Pararoseomonas sp. SCSIO 73927: one gene and its partner. The protein of the gene in region 1 interacts with the protein of each later gene in a pairwise test. Links are inferred from orthologs where the notes say so. Each region holds a gene or a part of one and is shown on either strand. Other genes may lie near its edges.

The links.
Region 2: the proteins of VQH23_RS17855 (region 1) and ndk interact in binary tests that used the Escherichia coli proteins (3 or more experiments, as listed by UniProt). The link is inferred for Pararoseomonas sp. SCSIO 73927 from one-to-one orthologs.

What each region holds. Positions count from the first base shown.
Region 1 is NZ_CP146232.1:3,788,567-3,797,447, forward strand. What follows is about bases 1,021-3,943. They hold VQH23_RS17855 (5-formyltetrahydrofolate cyclo-ligase), read left to right. Parts: upstream 1,021-2,137; coding sequence 2,138-2,749; downstream 2,750-3,943. Other genes in these bases: VQH23_RS17835 (hypothetical protein), read right to left, coding at 1,021-1,187; VQH23_RS17840 (hypothetical protein), read left to right, coding at 1,186-1,509; VQH23_RS17845 (cell division protein ZapA), read left to right, coding at 1,582-1,911; VQH23_RS17860 (TIGR00282 family metallophosphoesterase), read left to right, coding at 2,746-3,567; VQH23_RS17865 (mechanosensitive ion channel domain-containing protein), read left to right, coding at 3,864-3,943. Outside these bases: VQH23_RS17830 (class I fructose-bisphosphate aldolase), read right to left, coding at 1-499; more of VQH23_RS17835, read right to left, coding at 639-1,020; more of VQH23_RS17865, read left to right, coding at 3,944-6,443; alternative ribosome rescue aminoacyl-tRNA hydrolase ArfB, read right to left, coding at 6,477-6,905; VQH23_RS17875 (MSMEG_1061 family FMN-dependent PPOX-type flavoprotein), read right to left, coding at 6,924-7,553; VQH23_RS17880 (YebC/PmpR family DNA-binding transcriptional regulator), read left to right, coding at 7,867-8,616; crossover junction endodeoxyribonuclease RuvC, read left to right, coding at 8,652-8,881. UniProt on the Escherichia coli protein: Involved in the removal of 5-formyltetrahydrofolate.
Region 2 is NZ_CP146232.1:2,129,494-2,138,168, reverse strand. The notes cover bases 2,129-4,845. They hold ndk (nucleoside-diphosphate kinase), read left to right. Parts: upstream 2,129-3,134; coding sequence 3,135-3,557; downstream 3,558-4,845. Other genes in these bases: VQH23_RS10090 (PAS domain-containing protein), read right to left, coding at 4,781-4,845; VQH23_RS10095 (response regulator), read right to left, coding at 3,809-4,771; nhaA (Na+/H+ antiporter NhaA), read left to right, coding at 2,129-3,033. Outside these bases: VQH23_RS10110 (ABC-F family ATP-binding cassette domain-containing protein), read right to left, coding at 1-1,701; more of nhaA, read left to right, coding at 1,840-2,128; more of VQH23_RS10090, read right to left, coding at 4,846-7,231; VQH23_RS10085 (tripartite tricarboxylate transporter permease), read right to left, coding at 7,625-8,675. UniProt on the Escherichia coli protein: Major role in the synthesis of nucleoside triphosphates other than ATP. The ATP gamma phosphate is transferred to the NDP beta phosphate via a ping-pong mechanism, using a phosphorylated active-site intermediate.

The DNA of each region.
Region 1 (8,881 bases):
CCACGGCGAGGCCGGAGGCCTTGGCCTCCTCCGCCAGCTCGCGCAGCTCCTCCATCATCTCGAACTGGTACTCGCTGCCCGGATAGATGGTGAAGCCGATGGCGGAGCAGCCCAGGCGCAGCGCGTCCGCCACCGTGCCGGTGACGGCCTGGTCCTTGGTGGTGGAGAGGGAGTTGCTGCTGTTGACCTTCAGGATCGTGGGGATGGCGCCGGCATAGGTGGCGGCGCCGGCCTCGATCATGCCGAGCGGGGCGGCGTAGGCGTTCAGCCCGGCCTCGATCGCCAGTTCGAAGTGGTAGCGCGGGTCGTAGGCGGCGGGGTTGGGAGCGAAGGAGCGTGCGGGGCCGTGCTCGAAGCCCTGGTCCACGGGCAGGATGACCATGCGGCCGGTGCCGCCGAGCCTTCCCTCCATCAGGATGCGGGCGAGGTTGGTCTTGGTGCCGGGGTTGTCGCTCTCGTACCAGCCGAGGATTTCGCGGACTTGTGGGGTGAGCTGCATGGGGCGTTCCTCCTCTGCCGGGCCGTGGGCGGGGCCGGAGTAAGCCGCAGGGCGCGGACCTTGTCACGGGCCGGGGGTTACGGGCCGGGGGGAGGGCGCCGCGGGGAGGAGGCGGGTTCCGGCCCTTGCCAGGGGCGGGTCAGGGATCCGGCACCCCGGCGCCAAGATGACGGGCGAGCAGGGCGCGGCCGCCGGGGCGGCGCAGGTCGAGGCGCGCGAGGTCCAGCGCCTCCGGGGCCTGGCGCCAGAGGGTGGCGCCCACCTCCTGCGCCGCGGCGTGCAGGGCGGGGAAGGACGGGTGGGACGGGTCCAGGATCAGCAGGCGCCAGCCCTGGCGCAGGGCGTCCAGCGCGAGGCCGGGGGCGCTGCCGCAGTCCAGCGCCGCCAGGTAGGAGGCATCGGGATGGGCGGTGGCGGCGCGGGCGACCATGGCGGCCACCACGGCCGCGCCGGGCCAGGCCGCGGCCCCGGGGGCGGAGAGGAGGAGCACGCCGCCGGCAGGGGCCAGGGCGAGGGCGGCGGCCGCCTCGTCGGCGGAATGGAAGCGGATGGCGGGCGGGGGCGCGGTTGACCCCCTTGCGAGGGGACCGGTAAAGCCATCACGCTGACGTGTCAGGCCGGCCTGCGGCGGGTCGTTCGTGAGGCTTGGCCCGCCGTCCGGTGCGGGTGCGGAGGTTGGGAGCGGCATGTCGGACAGCCTGGCAGAGGCGGCCGCACGGTTGGAAGCGGCGGTGGAGCGGCTGGCGCGGGCGGCGGCCTCGGTGCCGCGTGGCCAGCCTGCCCCGGCGGGCGTGCCGGTCGAGGAGGTGGCGGCGCTCTCCGCACGGCTGGAGGCGACGATCGCCCGGCTGCGCGCGGCGCTGCCCGAGGGTTCCGCCGTCCTCTCCGACGAGGGCCTGGGCGAAGGCCTCGGCGAGGAGGGGATGGGTGACGAGGCCGGGTTCGACGAGGCCGGGCTGTCGGAGGAGGAGGGCGGCAGAAGCGGTCCCTCCGGCCCGAATCTCGGGTAGCGGGCGTGGCCGGGCGGTTCGGGCCCGGCGGTTTTTCGCAGGCGATTCTGGATGGCGTTGGAGGGCTAGGCTTTGGGACAGGTGACGGTTCGCGTCGGCGGCTACAGCCATCCCGTATCCTGCGAGGACGGGCAGGAGGCGCATCTCGTCGCCCTGGCGGCGGAGGTGGACCGCCGCGTCTCCTCCGTGCGGACCATGGGCGGGTCCTACGGCGAGCCGAGGCTGCTGCTGCTCGCCTCCCTCCTGCTGGCGGACGAGGTGCACGACCTGAAGGTGGAGCTCGCCCAGGCGCGGGCGGGGATGCTGCCGCCGGCGGCGCCGACGGACCCGCGGCTGGCGGAGCGGCTGGCGCGGGTGGCGGAGCGGATCGAGGGAATCGCCTCCGACCTTGGAAAGGGCTGAGGCCGGCCTGGTGCCGGGGCTCTGGCGCCGGGGCTCTGGCACTGGGGGGTCTGGCGGAAGGGCGGGCGCGGCACTAGATAGGTCCGGCGGGGCTGCCTTTCGCGCCAGGCACATCATCCCCTGGGCCAATAAGCACCCTCCGGGAGCTGGCTCTGTCCGGGCCCTGGTCCGGATACCTGGCGCCCACCTGCGTTAGCAGGCCTTGGAGGACGAATCGCCAGCGGTCATGGCGGCTCCGCACCTTTCCCCTTCCGGTACCGGCGACGGCGCCGCCCTCCGCGCGGCGAAGATCGTGGCGCGCGAGGAGGCCCAGGCCCGGCGCGCGCGCGCCGAGGCGGCGGGCACCGGCCCGGCCCTGGCCGCCCATGTGCTGCGGGACGCGCCGCCGCCGGCGGGCGCCGTGGTGGCAGGGTTCTGGCCCATGGGGCACGAGATCGACGTCCGGCCGCTGCTGCGGGCGCTGGAGGGGCGGGCGCACCGGCTCTGCCTGCCGCGCACTCCGAAGCGCGGCTTGCCGCTGGATTTCCGGGCCTTTGCCTTCGGCGACCCCATGGCGAAGGGGCCTTTCGGGACCCTGCAACCGGGAGAGGACGCGCCGGCCCTGGTGCCGGACTGGCTCATCGTGCCGCTGCTGGCCTTCGACCGGGCGGGGCGGCGGCTTGGCTATGGTGGCGGCTACTACGACCGGACGCTCGTGGCCCTGCCGGGCGCGGGGACGCTCGGGGTGGCCTTCGCCTGCCAGGAGATGGACAGCGTGCCCTGCGGGCCGCATGACGCGCCGCTGGACGCGGTAGCGACGGAGCTTGGCGTGATGCGGTTCGGGGTTTCGGCGGGTTGAGGATCCTCTTTCTGGGCGACGTGGTCGGGCGCGCGGGGCGGGACGCGGTGGTGTCGCGCCTGCCGGGGCTGCGGCGGGACCTGCTGGCCGACCTCGTGGTGCTGAACGCCGAGAACGCCTCCCACGGCTTCGGTCTGGCGCCGGACATGGCGCGGGCCTTCCTGGAGGCCGGCGCCGACGTGCTGACGCTCGGCAACCACGCCTGGGACCGTAAGGAGATCGTGCCCTACATCGAGGGCGAGGCGCGGCTGATCCGGCCGATGAACTACCCGCCCGGCACGCCCGGGCGCGGGGCGACGGTGGTGGAGGTGCCGGGCCGCGGCCGGGCGCTGGTGATGCAGGTGATGGGGCGGCTGTTCATGGAGCCGCTGGACGACCCTTTCCGCGCGGCGCAGGCGGAGTTGGTGCGCCATACGATGGGGGCGAACGGCTCCGTCCAGGCGGTGGTGGTGGACATCCACGCGGAGGCGACGAGCGAGAAGCTCGGCTTCGGGCACTCCTTCGACGGGCGGGTCAGCCTCATCTGCGGCACCCACACCCATGTGCCGACCGCCGACCACCAGGTGCTGGAGGGCGGCACCGGCTATGTGAGCGATGCCGGGATGTGCGGCGATTACGACAGCGTGATCGGCATGGGGAAGGCCGGGGCCTCCATCCGCTTCTGGCGCAAGGTGCCGAGCGAGCGGCTGGCGCCGGCGGAGGGCGAGGCGACGCTCTGCGGCGTGCTGGCGGAGACGGACGACGCGACGGGGCTGGCCGTCCGGATCGGGCCGGTGCGGCTGGGCGGGCGGCTCTCCCAGATCATGCCAGGATTCTGAGCGCGGGTTCTGGGCGCGGGCTCTGGGCGCGGGCTCCCGGCGCGCCGGAGACTCCTCTTCCGCCTTCGCAACTGCAACCAAGAGCCCCCTTCGGCCGCTTTTCCGCCGAGTGCGCCCCGCGGCCCATCTGCCGGCGGAAGGTGTCTGCCGTGCCGGACCATGCTTGCGCCCACGGGGCGGGGCGGGGCGGCCGGACGTGACGTGTGCGGGGGCCTGCGGCCCTCGTCCGCCCCTGGGTTTCGGCCCGACGCGCCTCAAAGGGCGCGGCCTGAACGACCCCTGGAGAATTCCACGGAATGCAGAAGCTTCTCCTTGCCCTGAACCCCTTTGCTCGGCCGAATTCCCCCGGCGGTGATCAGGTCAGCGGGCGCCTCCGGGGGCGCCGGGGAGGTGTCCTGCTGGTCATGGTCGCGGCGCTGGCGCTCCTCGCCGGGGCCGCCCGGGCGCAGCCGGGCGTGGCCATGGGCGGGGTGACGGCCGGGGGGATGGAGGCGCTGACGCCGGAGCAGGCGCGCAACGCGCTGAGCATCCTCGGCGACGACGCCCGCCGGCAGCAGGTGTTGGACGCGCTGCGCGCCGTGGCAGGCGTAGTGCCGGGCGGAGCGGGCGCGCCAGCCCCCGCTGCGGGGGTGGCCGCCCCGGGTACCACGGCAGCGGCACCGGCAAACTCGGCACCGGTAGCTCCAGCACCGGCAGTTCCCGCGGCGGCAGCGGCCCCGGCGGGGGACAAGGTTTCTCTGACCTCCGACAGCCTGCTGGCGGAGATCATCGCCGCCCTCTCCAGCTGGCTCTCCGCCCTGTCCGGCCATCTGGCGGCGGTGGGGGCCACGGTCTCCAGCCTGCCGCTGGCCTGGATGTGGCTGGTGCGGACGGCCAGCAACCCCTTCGCGCAGTCGGCCATCCTCGATGTTGCCTGGCGGCTGGCGGTGGTGCTGGCCCTGGCCTGGGGTGCCCGCTGGGTGCTGCGGCGCGCGATGCGCCGGCCGCTGGCCGCGCTGGAGCGGCGCGCGGTGGACAAGGCGGTGGCGCGGCGCACCGTGGCCTCCGCTACTGACGCGCCGCGCGTGGCGAGCCAGGCGGAGCTGCGGCTGATGCAGCGGGCGCCGCTGGCCGGGATCAAGCTGGTGCTGGAGCTGGTCCCGATCGGCGTCTTCGCGCTGGTGGGGAACCTGCTGCTGGCCACGCCGCTGGGCGACGGGGGCGTGACGCCGCTGATCATCATCGCGGCGGTGAACGCCTTCGTGATCCAGCACGTGATCATGGCGGCGGGCTGCGCCGTCTTCTCGCCGAGGTCGCGCTTCCTGCGGCTGTTCCGCATGTCCGACGAGACGGCGGCCTATGCCGAGGTGTGGCTGGGGCGTGTGACGGGGATCGCCATCTACGGCATGGCGGCGCTGGAGATCGCGCGCATCCTCGGGCTCTACCCCGCGGCCTACGAATCCGCCGCCAAGCTGGTGGTGCTGCTGAATCACCTGCTGCTGATCGTGGTGGTGCTGCAGTGCCGCCGCGGCATCGCGGCGCTGATCGACGCGCCGCCGGGGGCCGCTGGCGGGCTGGCGCTGGCGCGGCGCTGGCTGGCGCGGGTGTGGCACATCGTCGCGATCTTCCTGCTGCTCGCCCTCTGGTTCGTGTGGGCGCTGCGGATCGAGAACGGCTACGGGCTGCTGCTGCGCTATGTCGGCGCCACCGTCGCGGTGCTGGTGGTGGCGCGGCTGGTGGCGGTGACGGTGCTCGGGCTGCTGGACCGCGCGTTCCGGATCAAAGCGGAGACGGCGCAGCGGCTGCCGCTGCTGGAGGGGCGGGCGAACCGCTACGTGCCGCTGCTCCGGCGCGGTATCTCCGCCGCGATCGGCGCCGTGACCGTGCTCGCCCTGCTGCAGGTCTGGGGCGTGGACGTGATGGAATCATTCCGCGAGGGAGGGCTGGGGCAGCGCGTGGCAGCCTCCGCGCTCATCCTGGCCGTCGCGGGGGTGCTGGCGGTGGTGATCTGGGAGGGGGTGAACGCCTGGATCGACCGCAAGATCGTGGAGATGTCGGAGCGTGGGGAGCGCGCGCGATCGGCCCGGCTGCGCACGCTGCTGCCGCTGCTGCACACCACACTGCTGGTGCTGATCGTGGCGATCGTGGGCTTCACCGCGCTCTCGCAGCTCGGGGTGAACATCGCGCCGCTGCTGGCGGGGGCGGGCATCCTCGGCGTGGCGGTCGGCTTCGGGTCCCAGAAGCTGGTGCAGGACGTGATCACCGGCATTTTCCTGCTGCTGGAGAACACGATGCAGGTGGGGGACTGGGTGACGGTCTCCGGCTTGTCGGGCTCGGTGGAGAACCTTTCCATCCGCACCATCCGGCTGCGCGCCGGGGACGGATCGGTGCACGTGATCCCGTTCAGCTCCGTTACCACCGTGACGAACACGAACAAGGGCCGGGGCAATGCCGCGGTCTCCGTGACCGTCGCCTTCTCCGAGGATCCGGACCGGGTGGGGCGCGTGCTGAAGGAGATCGGGGCGGGGATGCGCGAGGATCCGGCCTTCAAGGACAGCATCCTCGACGACTTCTCGCTCTGGGGCGTGGACAAGGTGGATGGCGCGACCTTCACCGTGCTGGGGCAGATGCCCTGCACGGACACCGGGCGCTGGGGCGTGCAGCGCGAGTTCAACCGTCGCATCAAGGGGCGCTTCGAGGAGCTGGGGATCGCCATCGCGGTGCCGGCCCAGAGCGTGATCCTCTCGCGGTTCGCACGGACGCCCGCCGAGGCGGAGGCGGTGCTGCCTGGGAAGGAAGAGAGGCGACGGGAGGAGAGGCAGCCGGAGCCGGCGGGCCAGGCGGCCGGAGCGAGGAAGGATTCGCCGCCGCCCGCGGCGCTGGGCAACACGCAGTAGGTTGTTGTCCCGGGGGTTTATCCGTCCCGCGGGTTATTCGTCCCGGATGCGCCCGCGGTCGCGCTTGATGCCGGCCCGCGCCCCCTTCTCGGCCAGGCGGCGCTCCTGGCTGCCGCGCGTGGGGCGGGTGGGGCGGCGGACCGGTGGGGGAGGGGCCGAGGCCTCCCGCAGCAGGGCCTCCAGCCGGGCGCGGGCGGCCTCGCGGTTCCGATCCTGCGTCCGGTGCTCCCGCGAGACGAGGAGAAGGACGCCCTCCTCATTCATGCGGCGGCCGGCGAGGGCGCGGAGATTCGCCATGACGCGCTCGCTCAGCCCGGGGATGCGGGCGGTGTGCAGGCGGAGCTGCACGGCGGTGGCCACCTTGTTCACGTTCTGCCCGCCGGGGCCGGAGGCGGCGATGAAGCTCTCCTCCAGCGCCGCCTCGGGGACCGTCAGGCTCCGGGAGATGCGGAGGTCGGGCACGGTGTCAGCGGTGGCGGTTCAGTAGAGGTTGTCGGCGCAGTAGGGGGCGGTCTCGTTGTCGTAGACCTTCTGGTCGTAGGCGCCCTTCGTGTGCTCGGCGATCATCTCGCCGCCGGTGGGGGCGCCCGCCGGCTTCTCCCGCCCGGCCCAGAGTTCCGCGCGCAGCAGGGCGCGGGGGCACTGCATGAAGACCTCGGTGACGGAGACGACGAGGACGGTGGGCGGCACCGCGCGGCCCATGGCGAGGCGCCCGCGCAGCTCGGGATCGGTGCTGATGCGGGCGGTGCCGTGGACGCGCAGCGTCTCCCCCATGCCGGGAACGAGGAAGAGGAGGGCGACGCGGGGGTCGTCCAGCACGTCGCGCAGCGCGTCGATGCGGTTGTTGCCGCGGCGGTCGGGCAGGACGAGGGTCTTCTCGTCCAGGAGGGCGACGAAGCCCGGTGCGTCGCCGCGCGGGGTGGCGTGGGGGCCGCGGTTGCCGACGGTGGAGAGGACGAGGAAGGGGGAGGCGGCGATGAAGGCGGCGCTCTTGCCCTCGATCCGGTCGGTGGCCTTGGCGAGCACCACGGGCCGGGGGGCGTCGTAGAGGGTGGCGAGCGCCTCGTGCGAGGTGACGTCGAAGGGGTGGGCGGCGGGGTTTGCGTCCATGGGAACCTCGGCACGAGGGGCGGTGGCGGCTGCGGGTGCCTCTCAGGGTGAAGCGCGTCCGGGCGGCGGGGGCAAGCGCCATCTGGGGCGCCGGGGCGCTGCCACGGGGAGCGCGGGGCGCTGCCTTCCCCCGCGCGGGGCGCTGCCCCGGGTGGCGCGGGGCGGCGGCGGCGGTGTAGGATAGGGGTTCCCAGCCCCGCCGCGCGGGCCGTCCCCACCTGCCCGGGGGCCTGGCCCCGGCGGGCCGGCGCGCGGCACCCGGCTTCCTTCCGGGCCGGCGCGCCGCCGCCCGAGAAAGAACAGGACGCCAGGCATGGCCGGCCATTCGCACGCCAAGAACATCGCCCACCGCAAGGCCGCGCAGAGCGCCAAGCGCGCCCAGGCCTGGGGCAAGCTGATCCGCGAGGTCACCGTCTCCGCCAAGCAGGGGCTGCCGGACCCGGCGCACAACCCGCGCCTGCGGGCGGCGGTGAAGGCGGCGCTGGTGGCCAACATGCCGCGGGACACGGTGGAGCGCGCCATCAAGCGCGTGGCCCAGGGCGCCGACACCGAGAACTACGACGAGGTGCGCTACGAGGGCTATGGGCCCGGCGGCGTGGCCGTGATCGTGGAGGCGCTGACGGACAACCGGAACCGCACCGCCTCCGACCTGCGCTCCATCTTCTCCAAGAACGGGGGGGCGCTGGGGGAGAGCAATTCGGTGGCCTTCCAGTTCGAGCGGGAGGGGGTGGTGCGCTACCCGCCCTCTGCCGGGGATGCGGATTCGGTGCTGGAGGCGGCGATCGAGGCCGGCGCGCAGGACGTGGAGACGGACGAGGACGGGCACGCGATCCGCACCGCCATCGCGGACCTGTTCGAGGTGCGGGACGCGCTGGAGGCGAAGCTGGGCCCGGCGGAGAGCGCGAAGCTGGAGTGGCGCCCGAACGCCAGCGTGCCGCTGGACGAGGAGGCCGCGCGCGGGGTGCTGAAGATGGTGGACGCGCTGGACGACCACGACGACGTGCAGAACGTCTACGCCAATTTCGACGTGCCGGACGAGATCCTGGAGAAGCTGACGGCTTGACCCCGCCCGATCGTGCAGCGGCGGAGCCGCGGAACGTGAATCGGGCGGGCGGCGTCGGGTCTGTCAGGATCCTCGGGCTGGACCCCGGGCTTCAGCACACGGGCTGGGGGCTGGTGGAGAGCAGCGGGTCCCGCCTGCGGCACCTGGGCGACGGGGTGGTGAGCACGAAGGCGGACCTGCCGCTGGCGGACCGGCTCTGCGCCATCCACCGGGCGCTGACGGCGCTGGTGGAGGAGATGCGGCCGGACGAGGCGGCGGTGGAGCA
Region 2 (8,675 bases), 1.7 Mb from region 1 along the record:
TCGCGCCTCGATCTCCTTCACCCGCTCCCGGATCGGGGCCAGGGCGGCGCGTGCCGCCGCCCGGCTCGCGGCGGTGGGCTTGGCCGGCGCGGCGGGGTCGCCCTTGGCGGCCCGCGCCTCGCGCCGGTCGTCCCGCGCGCGGTTCGCCAGCCAGGCCCGGTAGTCGTTCAGGTCTCCGTCGAAGGGCGAGACCTTGCCGTCTGCCACCAGCCAGAGCCGGTCGGCCGCCAGCTCCACCATGTGCGGGTCGTGGGTGATCAGCACCACGGCGCCCTTGTAGTCCGCCAGGGCCCGGACCATCGCCTCGCGCGCGTCGATGTCCAGGTGGTTCGTCGGCTCGTCCAGGATCAGCAGCTGCGGTGCGTCCCGCGTGGTGATGGCCAGCATTAGCCGCGCCTTCTCCCCGCCCGAGCAGTTGCGGATGAGGGTGGTGGCCCGGTCCTCGTCCAGCCCGAAGCGCGCCAGCTGGGACCGCGCCTGCGTCACCGTCGCCTGCGGTGGCATCGCCGCCTGCATGTGGGACAGCGGCGTGCCCTCCGGGTCCAGCGCCTCCGCCTGGTGCTGGTCGAAGTAGCCGATCTTCAGCCGCTGGGTGCGCTTCACCTCGCCGGAGCGCGCCTCCAGCTTCCCGGCGATGAGCTTCGCGAGAGTGGACTTGCCGTTGCCGTTGGCGCCGAGCAGCGCGATCCGGTCATCCTGGTCCAGCCGCAGCCCAAGGCCGGAGAGGATGGTGCGGTTCCCGTAGCCCACGCTCGCGTCGTACATCGTCAGGATCGGCGGCGGCACCTCCGGCGGGTCCGGGAACTCGAACCGCGTGGACCCGTCCTCCGCCACCTCGATCACCGGCGGCAGCTTCTCGATCGCCTTCAGACGGGACTGAGCCTGCCGCGCCTTCGTCGCCTTGGCGCGGAACCGGTCCACGAAGGCCTGCATGTGCGCGCGCTGGGCCAGCACCTTCTCGTTCAGCGCGGCCTGCTGCGCCATCCGCTCCCCGCGGATCCGCACGAACTCCGAGTACCCGCCGGGGTAGGTGGTGATCTTGCCCCGGTCCAGGTGCGCGATGCTGTCCACGCACTCGTCCAGCACCTCCCGGTCGTGGGAGATGATGATGGCCGCACCCGGGAAGCGGCGGAGCCACCCCTCCAGCCAGATCGTGGCCTCCAGGTCCAGGTGGTTCGTCGGCTCGTCCAGCAGCAGCAGGTCCGGCTCCAGGGACAGCGCGCAGGCCAGCGCCACGCGCATCCGCCAGCCGCCGGAGAACTCGCGCACGGTGCGCTGCTGCGCCTCCGCGTCGAACCCCAGCCCCGCGAGAACGGTGGCCGCCCGCGCCGGCGCCGCATCGGCCCCGATCGCGATCAACCGCTCCTGCACCTCCGCCAGCCGGGTGGGATCGCCGTTCTCCATCTCGTGCAGCAGTTCGGACCGCTCCGTGTCCGCCGCCAGCACCGTCTCCAGCAGCGACACCTCCGTCCCCGGCTGCTCCTGCGCCACATGCGCCATGCGGGCGCGGGCGGCGATCCGCACCTCACCGCCATCGGGCTGCAAGGTGCCGGTCACCACCCGGAACAGGGTGGATTTCCCCGTCCCGTTCCGCCCCACCAGCCCCAGCTTGCGCCCGGGGTCCAGCTGCAGGTTCGCGCCGTCGAGAAGGGTGCGCCCGGCCATGCGGATGGTCAGGTCGCGAAGGGCAAGCACCGTCATGCCCGGCTTCTACCGCGCCGCCCCCGGCAACGGAACGCTGATGATGCGCCGCATCATTTCAGGAGGAACCCTGGAATGTTCCTTCCCCCCGCCGCCGCCCGTGCTAGGGGCCATCCCCCGCCACGAAACGGAGTCCCGATGGTCCAGGCCGCCCACCACGATACCCGGCCCAGCGCCCTGCGCCGCTTCCTCGAAGGGCAGTCCTCCGCCGGGCTGGTGCTGATGGGGGCCGCCGCCCTCGCCCTGGTCATCGCGAACACCCCGCTCAACACCGCCTACCAGGGCGTGCTGCACGCCTATCTCGGCCCCCTCTCGGTCGAGCACTGGATCAATGATGGCCTGATGGCGGTCTTCTTCCTGCTCGTCGGCCTGGAGATCAAACGCGAAGCCCTGGACGGCCAGCTCTCCACCTGGCCCCGCCGCGCCCTGCCCGGCATCGCCGCGGCCGGCGGCATGGCCGTGCCCGCCCTGGTCTTCCTCGCCTTCAACCCCGGGGAATCCGCCCATGGCTGGGCCATCCCGGCCGCCACGGACATCGCCTTCGCGCTCGGCGTCATCTCGCTCCTCGGCAAGCGCGTCCCGGCGTCGCTCCGCGTCTTCCTCGCGGCGCTCGCCATCATCGACGACCTCGGCGCCGTGGTGATCATCGCGCTGTTCTACACCTCCGGCCTCTCCCTGCCGGACCTGGCCGGGGCGGCCTTGGTGCTCGCCCTGCTCTTCGGCCTCAACCGCATGGGCGTCCTGCGCCTGTGGCCCTACCTCCTCCTCGGCCTCGTCCTCTGGGTCCTCGTGCTCCGCTCCGGCGTCCACGCCACCCTCGCCGGCGTCTTCCTGGCGCTGGCCATCCCGCTGCGGGCCACCCCGGCCGCCCCCGACCACGAAGCCGCCAGCCCCCTCCACCAGGTGGAGCACGCCCTCCATCTCCCCGTCGGGTTCCTCATCGTGCCGATCTTCGGCCTGGCGAACGCCGGCGTGCCCTTCCTGGGTCTGCCCGCCGAGGCCTTCGCCGCCCCCGTCACCCTCGGCGTCGGCCTCGGCCTCCTCGTCGGGAAGGCCGTCGGCGTCTTCGGCGCCGCCATGCTCACCATCCGGCTCGGCCTCGCCGACCTCCCCGCCTATGCCAGCCGCACCCAGCTCTTCGGCACCGCCCTGCTCTGCGGCATCGGCTTCACCATGAGCCTCTTCATCACCCTTCTCGCCTTCCCGGGGGATCCGCTCCTCCAGTCAGAGGCGAAGATCGGCATCCTCGCCGGGTCCCTCGTCTCCGGCCTGCTGGGCTACGCCCTGCTCCGCGTGGCCCCGGGCGACTGGCCGGGCAGCCCCTCCCGCTAGGGCCGCCCGGTTACGTTTTGGCGCCCCCGCCGCCGTCCCCCTTGCCGAACGGCCCCGGCACGGCTACCCGGCCCCCGACTCGAAACAAGGAATCCGCCGCCATGGCCACCGAGCGCACCTTCTCCATCCTCAAGCCCGACGCGACCCGCCGGAACCTCACCGGCAAGATCAACGCCGTGTTCGAGGAGAAGGGCCTCCGCATCGTCGCCCAGAAGCGCATCCTGATGAGCCAGCACATGGCCGAGACCTTCTACGGCGTCCACAAGGAGCGCCCCTTCTTCAAGGACCTCGTCTCCTTCATGACCTCCGGCCCCGTGGTCGTGCAGGTGCTCGAGGGTGAGAACGCCGTGCTCGCCCACCGCGAGATCATGGGCGCCACCAACCCCGCCAACGCGGCCGAGGGCACGATCCGCAAGCTCTTCGCCGAGAGCATCGAGGCGAACTCCGTCCACGGCTCCGACAGCGCCGAGAACGCAGCGACCGAGATCGCCTTCTTCTTCGCCGGCTCCGAGATCGTCGGCTGAGACGGAACCAGGGGGCTCCGCCCCCTGGCCCCCCGCCAAGGGCCTGAGGCCCTTGGATCCCCATCGGGCTGCCGCCGAGCCTTCCTGACACGAGGTTTCTGCTCAGCGGGACTAGTCCTGCCCTTACAGTCGCCTCGGGTCGTGGACCCGAGGCGCACTATCAGCCGGGTAATTCCGAAGCCTAGAAAAAGATGATGGTGAGGGGTCCGGGGAGAGGCAGAATTACTTCTTCCTCTCCCCGGGACATCCCGTCAGCCGGCGCCCATCCCAGCCCGCCGCACCGCCTCCAGAAGCCCCGCCGCATCGTAGGGCTTCCGCAGCAGCAGCGCGTCGTCCGGCGCGTTCTCCGGCGCCCCGTCCTGCCCCGTGGCAAAGACGATCCCGACTCCTGGCCGCAGGGCGCGCGCCTGTCGGGCAAAGGCGTCACCTAACGTGCCGGGCAGGCCAAGGTCGGTGACGATCACCCCCACCTCCGCCTCGCGCAGCCGGGCCAGGGCCTCCTCCGCGCTCCCGGCCTCCGCCACCTCGTGCCCGGCGGTGCGCAGCATCTCCGCCGTGCTGGCGCGGATCAGCGGGTCGTCCTCCACCAGCAGCACGCGCGCCGGGGCGGCGGGCCCGGATGCGGCTCCCCGCACGGCGCCCGCCAGCACCTGGCGCAGCTTCCGCGCCATCGCTTCCCGCGTGTAGGGCTTGGAGAGAAGTTCCACTCCCTCGTCCAACCGGCCGCCATGGACAATGGAGTTCTCCGTGTAGCCGGAGGTGAAGAGCACCGCGAGGCCGGGCAGGCGTTCCCGCGCGCGCCGGGCGAGCTCCGTGCTCTTCATCGGCCCGGGCATCACCACATCGGTGAAGAGGAGATCGATGGGAACGCCGCTCTCCACCACGCTCAGCGCGCTGGCGGCGTCCCGCGCCTTCAGCACGCGGTAGCCGAGCTCGGTCAGCAGCTCCACCACGGTGGCGCGCACGGCGTCGTCGTCCTCGGCCACCAGCACCGTCTCGGTGCCGCCCGTCACGGGGCCGCCCTCGACGGAGACGACCACGTCCTCCGCCTTCCGCGCGCGGGGCAGGTAGAGCTTGACCGTCGTGCCCTGCCCGACCTCGGAGTAGATCTTCACGTGGCCGCCGGACTGCTTGACGAAGCCGTAGACCATGGAGAGGCCGAGGCCGGAGCCCTTCCCCTCCGCCTTGGTGGAGAAGAAGGGCTCGAAGACCATCTCCTGCACCTAGGGCGGCATGCCGCAGCCCGTGTCCGTCACGGCCAGCATGACGTACTGGCCGGGGTTCACCTCCGGGTGGGCGCGGGCATAGGCGTCGTCGATGAAGGCGTTGCCCACCTCGATCGTCAGCCGCCCCGTCCCGTCCATCGCGTCCCGCGCGTTGATGGCCAGGTTTAGCATGGCGTTCTCGATCTGCGCGGGATCGATCAGCGTGTTCCACAGCCCGCCGGAGACGACCGTCTCGATCTCCACCGCCTCTCCGATGGAGCGGCGCAGCAGGTCCTCCATCCCCGCCAGCAGGCGGCCGATGTTCACCACCTTCGGCTCCAGCGCCTGGCGCCGCCCGAAGGCCAGCAGCTGCGCCGCCAGCTTCGCCCCGCGCGTGACCCCCGCCATGGCGTTGGAGAGCCGCCGCTCCGCCTTCTCGTTCCCCGCCACGTCCCGCGTGAGGAGCTGGAGGTTGCCGGAGACGACCTGGAGCAGGTTGTTGAAGTCGTGCGCGACGCCGCCGGTGAGCTTGCCGATGGACTCCATCTTCTGGGCCTGGGCCAGCGCGGCCTCGGCCTGCCGCCGCTCCGCGATCTCGGTGACGACGCGGGCCTCCAGCGTCTCGTTCAGCTGGCGCAGCTGCTCCTCCGCGCGGCGGCGGTGGCGGATGTCGCGCTGGGCGGACTGGTAGAGGCGGGCGTTGTCGATCGCGATGGCGGCCTGGCCGGCGATGCCGCGCAGCAGCGCCTCGTGCTCCGGCTTGAAGCGCGCCGTCTCCGGGTGGCCGAAGAAGAGCCCGCCCAGCACCTCGCCGGAGCGCGAGGTGACGGGCACCGCCAGGTAGCTCCGCACGGGCAGGTGCCCCGGCGGCATTCCGCCATAGGGCACCGTTCTGCCATAGCGCGGGTCGGCCATGATGTCGTCCGAGCGGATGACACCCTCGCCCTTGAAGGTGGGCTGGAACACCGCCGTGGCCCGCGGCATGGGAAAGCTCTCGAAAGCCGAGCGCGGCACGCCGGAGAGGGCGTAGAGCATGTAGCTGCCGCCCTTGTCGTCCAGCACGTTGTAGAAGAACGCGCCGAACTTGGCGCCGGAGAGCTCCACCCCCGCATCCGTCACCATCTGCACCACGCGGTCCAGGTCCAGCTCGGCCGCGATGGCGGCGCCGGTGGCGTTCAGCACCTCCGGCACGCGCTTCTCCCGGCGCAGCGCGTCCTCCGCCTCCTGCATCTCGGTGATGTCCACGTTCACGCCGATCAGGCCGAGGAAGCCGCCATCGGGCGTGAAGCGCGGCTGCGCCTCCGTCCGGAGCGTGCGCCAGGCGCCATCATGCCGGCGGAAGCGGGTGATGGCCGTGAAGCCGGTCCGGTCGCGAAGCGAGAGGTCGTGCGCGGCGCGGAAGGCGGCGCGGTCCTCGGGGTGCACCATCTCGAACCAGTCGAACCCGGCCACCGCCTCCTCCGGCAGGCCCCAGAAGATGCGGTGCGCGCGGTTGAGATAGGCGAACGTCCCGTCCGGCCCGCTCATCCACAGCTTCACCGGCGCGCTGTCCGCCACCAGCCGGAAGCGGCCCTCGCTCTCGCGCAGCGCGTCCTCCGCGCGCTTCGTCTCCGTCACGTCGTGGCCCTGGACGAAGACGCCGGTCACGGCACCCTCCTCCAGAATCGGCTGGAAGATGAAGTCGATGAACCGCTCTTCCGGCTCCCCGCCTACGCTTTGCACCAGCCGCACGGGATACCCGCGGCCAACAAAGGGCTCCCGGCTCTCCCGCACCCGGTCCAGCAGCTCCACGAAGCCCTGCCCCACCACCTCCGGCAGCGCCTCGGCCACGGGCAGCCCCAGCACCTCGCGCCCGCCGACCAGCCCCTGATAGGCGGCGTTGGTCATGGCGAAGCGGTGCTCCGGCCCCTCCAGCACGGCCATGAAGCCCGGCGCCTGTTCGAACAGGCTCTCCAGCCAGCGCCGCTCCTCCTCCAGCGCGGAGTTCGCCTGCTGCACCGCCTCGGCCCGGCGGATCACGTCGCTCTCGATCCCGGCCGCCGGGCCCGCCACCCCGATCCGGCGCGCCATCTCCCGCAGCCGGTGCAGCTCGGTCACGTCCACCGTGTGCTGCAGGACGAAGGCAACCGCCCCATCCGGCCCGCGCAGCGGCGAGTGGGTAGCGCTCCAGAACCGCTGGTCCATCCCCCCGCCATCGGGCCGGGAGATGTCGTACCGGATCAGCGGCAGGTGGTCCCGCTCTCCCAGCCGCGTCGCCCGGTCCAGCGAGGCCCGCAGCAGGCGATGGCCCTCCGAGCCGGGATCGCTCGGGAAGGCCTCGAACATGTTCTGCCCGAGAAGCGACTCCCGGGTCCGCATGGTCACGCCGAGATAGGCCTCGTTCATGGCGACGATGACGAGACCCGGATCAAGCAGGACGTAAGGGTTGGGCGAGGCGCCGAACAGGGCCTCGAAATCAACCGGGATCAAGCGTCACCGCCGGGCCGACCGGCGCTCTCGGGAGGGAGTGAGGGCAAGGCAGCAACCAGGATGAGGACCGGGCCGATATAGGTCACCCCCCGCGCCTCCGCCACCAGCGGGCTCCATCGGATCTGTCCGGAACCAGGGGGCGCTGCCCCCTGGAACCCCCGCCAAGGGCCTGAGGCCCCTGGACCCCCGTCTGGCTGCCGCCACGCCGTCCTGCGACGGGGTCTCCGCGTGACGGGCCCCTTCCTGCCCTTGCAGTCGCCTCGGGTCATCGACCCGAGGCGCACCGTCAACCGAGAGAGACCAGCTACTAGAAGAAGAAGATGATGGTGAGGGGTCCGGGGAGAGGAAGAATTCCTTCTTCCTCTCCCTGGCCACGGACCGGACGCGGCAGGATCAGCCCGCCCGACGTGCCCGCCAAACGCCCCAGAGCCGCGGCCCGAGCAGCGCGAGCGCGGCGAGGACGAGGATGAAGAGGGAGATCGGCCGGGTGAGGAAGGTGGACCAGTCCCCCTGGCTGATCGTCAGCGCCTGCCGCAGGTTCTGCTCCGCCATCGGCCCGAGGATCATCCCGATCACCACCGGCGCGGTGGGGAAGTCGAAGCGCCGCATGAACATGGCGATGATCCCGATCCCGTAGAGCAGGACGAGGTCAATGACCGAGTTGCTGATCCCGTAGGTGCCGATCGTCGCGAAGACGAGGATGCCCGCGTAGAGCTGCGGCGTCGGGATCTTCAGGATGCGCGCCCAGAGGCCGACGAGCGGCAGGTTCAGCACCACCAGCATGACGTTGGCGATGTAGAGGCTGGCGATCAGCGTCCAGACCAGCGCGGCCTGCTGCGTGAACAGCATCGGCCCGGGCTGGATGCCGTAGGACTGGAAGGCGGAGAGCATGATCGCGGCCGTGGCCGATGTGGGCAGGCCCAGGGTCAGCATCGGCACCAGGATGCCGGCGGCCGCCGCGTTGTTCGCCGCCTCCGGCCCGGCCACGCCCTCGATGGCGCCGGTGGTGCCGAACTCCTCGCGGTGCTCCGGGCGGACCAGCTTGCGCTCGGCGTAGTAGCTCAGCATCGTCGGCATCTCCGTGCCGCCCGCCGGCAGCACGCCGAAGGGGAAGCCGAGGAAGGAGCCGCGGATCCAGGGCCCGATGCTGCGGCGCCAGTCGGACGCGCTCATCCAGAGCTTGCCGATGGGCCGCACCACCTGCCCGCCCTCCACGTGGCGCCAGGCCAGGTACATCGTCTCGCCCACCGCGAAGAGCGCGACGGCGACGAGCACGACGTTCACCCCGTCCAGCAGCTCCGGCACGCCGAAGGTCAGGCGCGGCTGCCCGGTCTGCAGGTCGATCCCCACCAGCCCGAGCATCAGCCCGAAGCCGAGCGAGGTCAGGCCGCGCAGCGCCGAACCGCCGAGCACGGCGGAGACGGTGACGAAGCAGAGCATCATC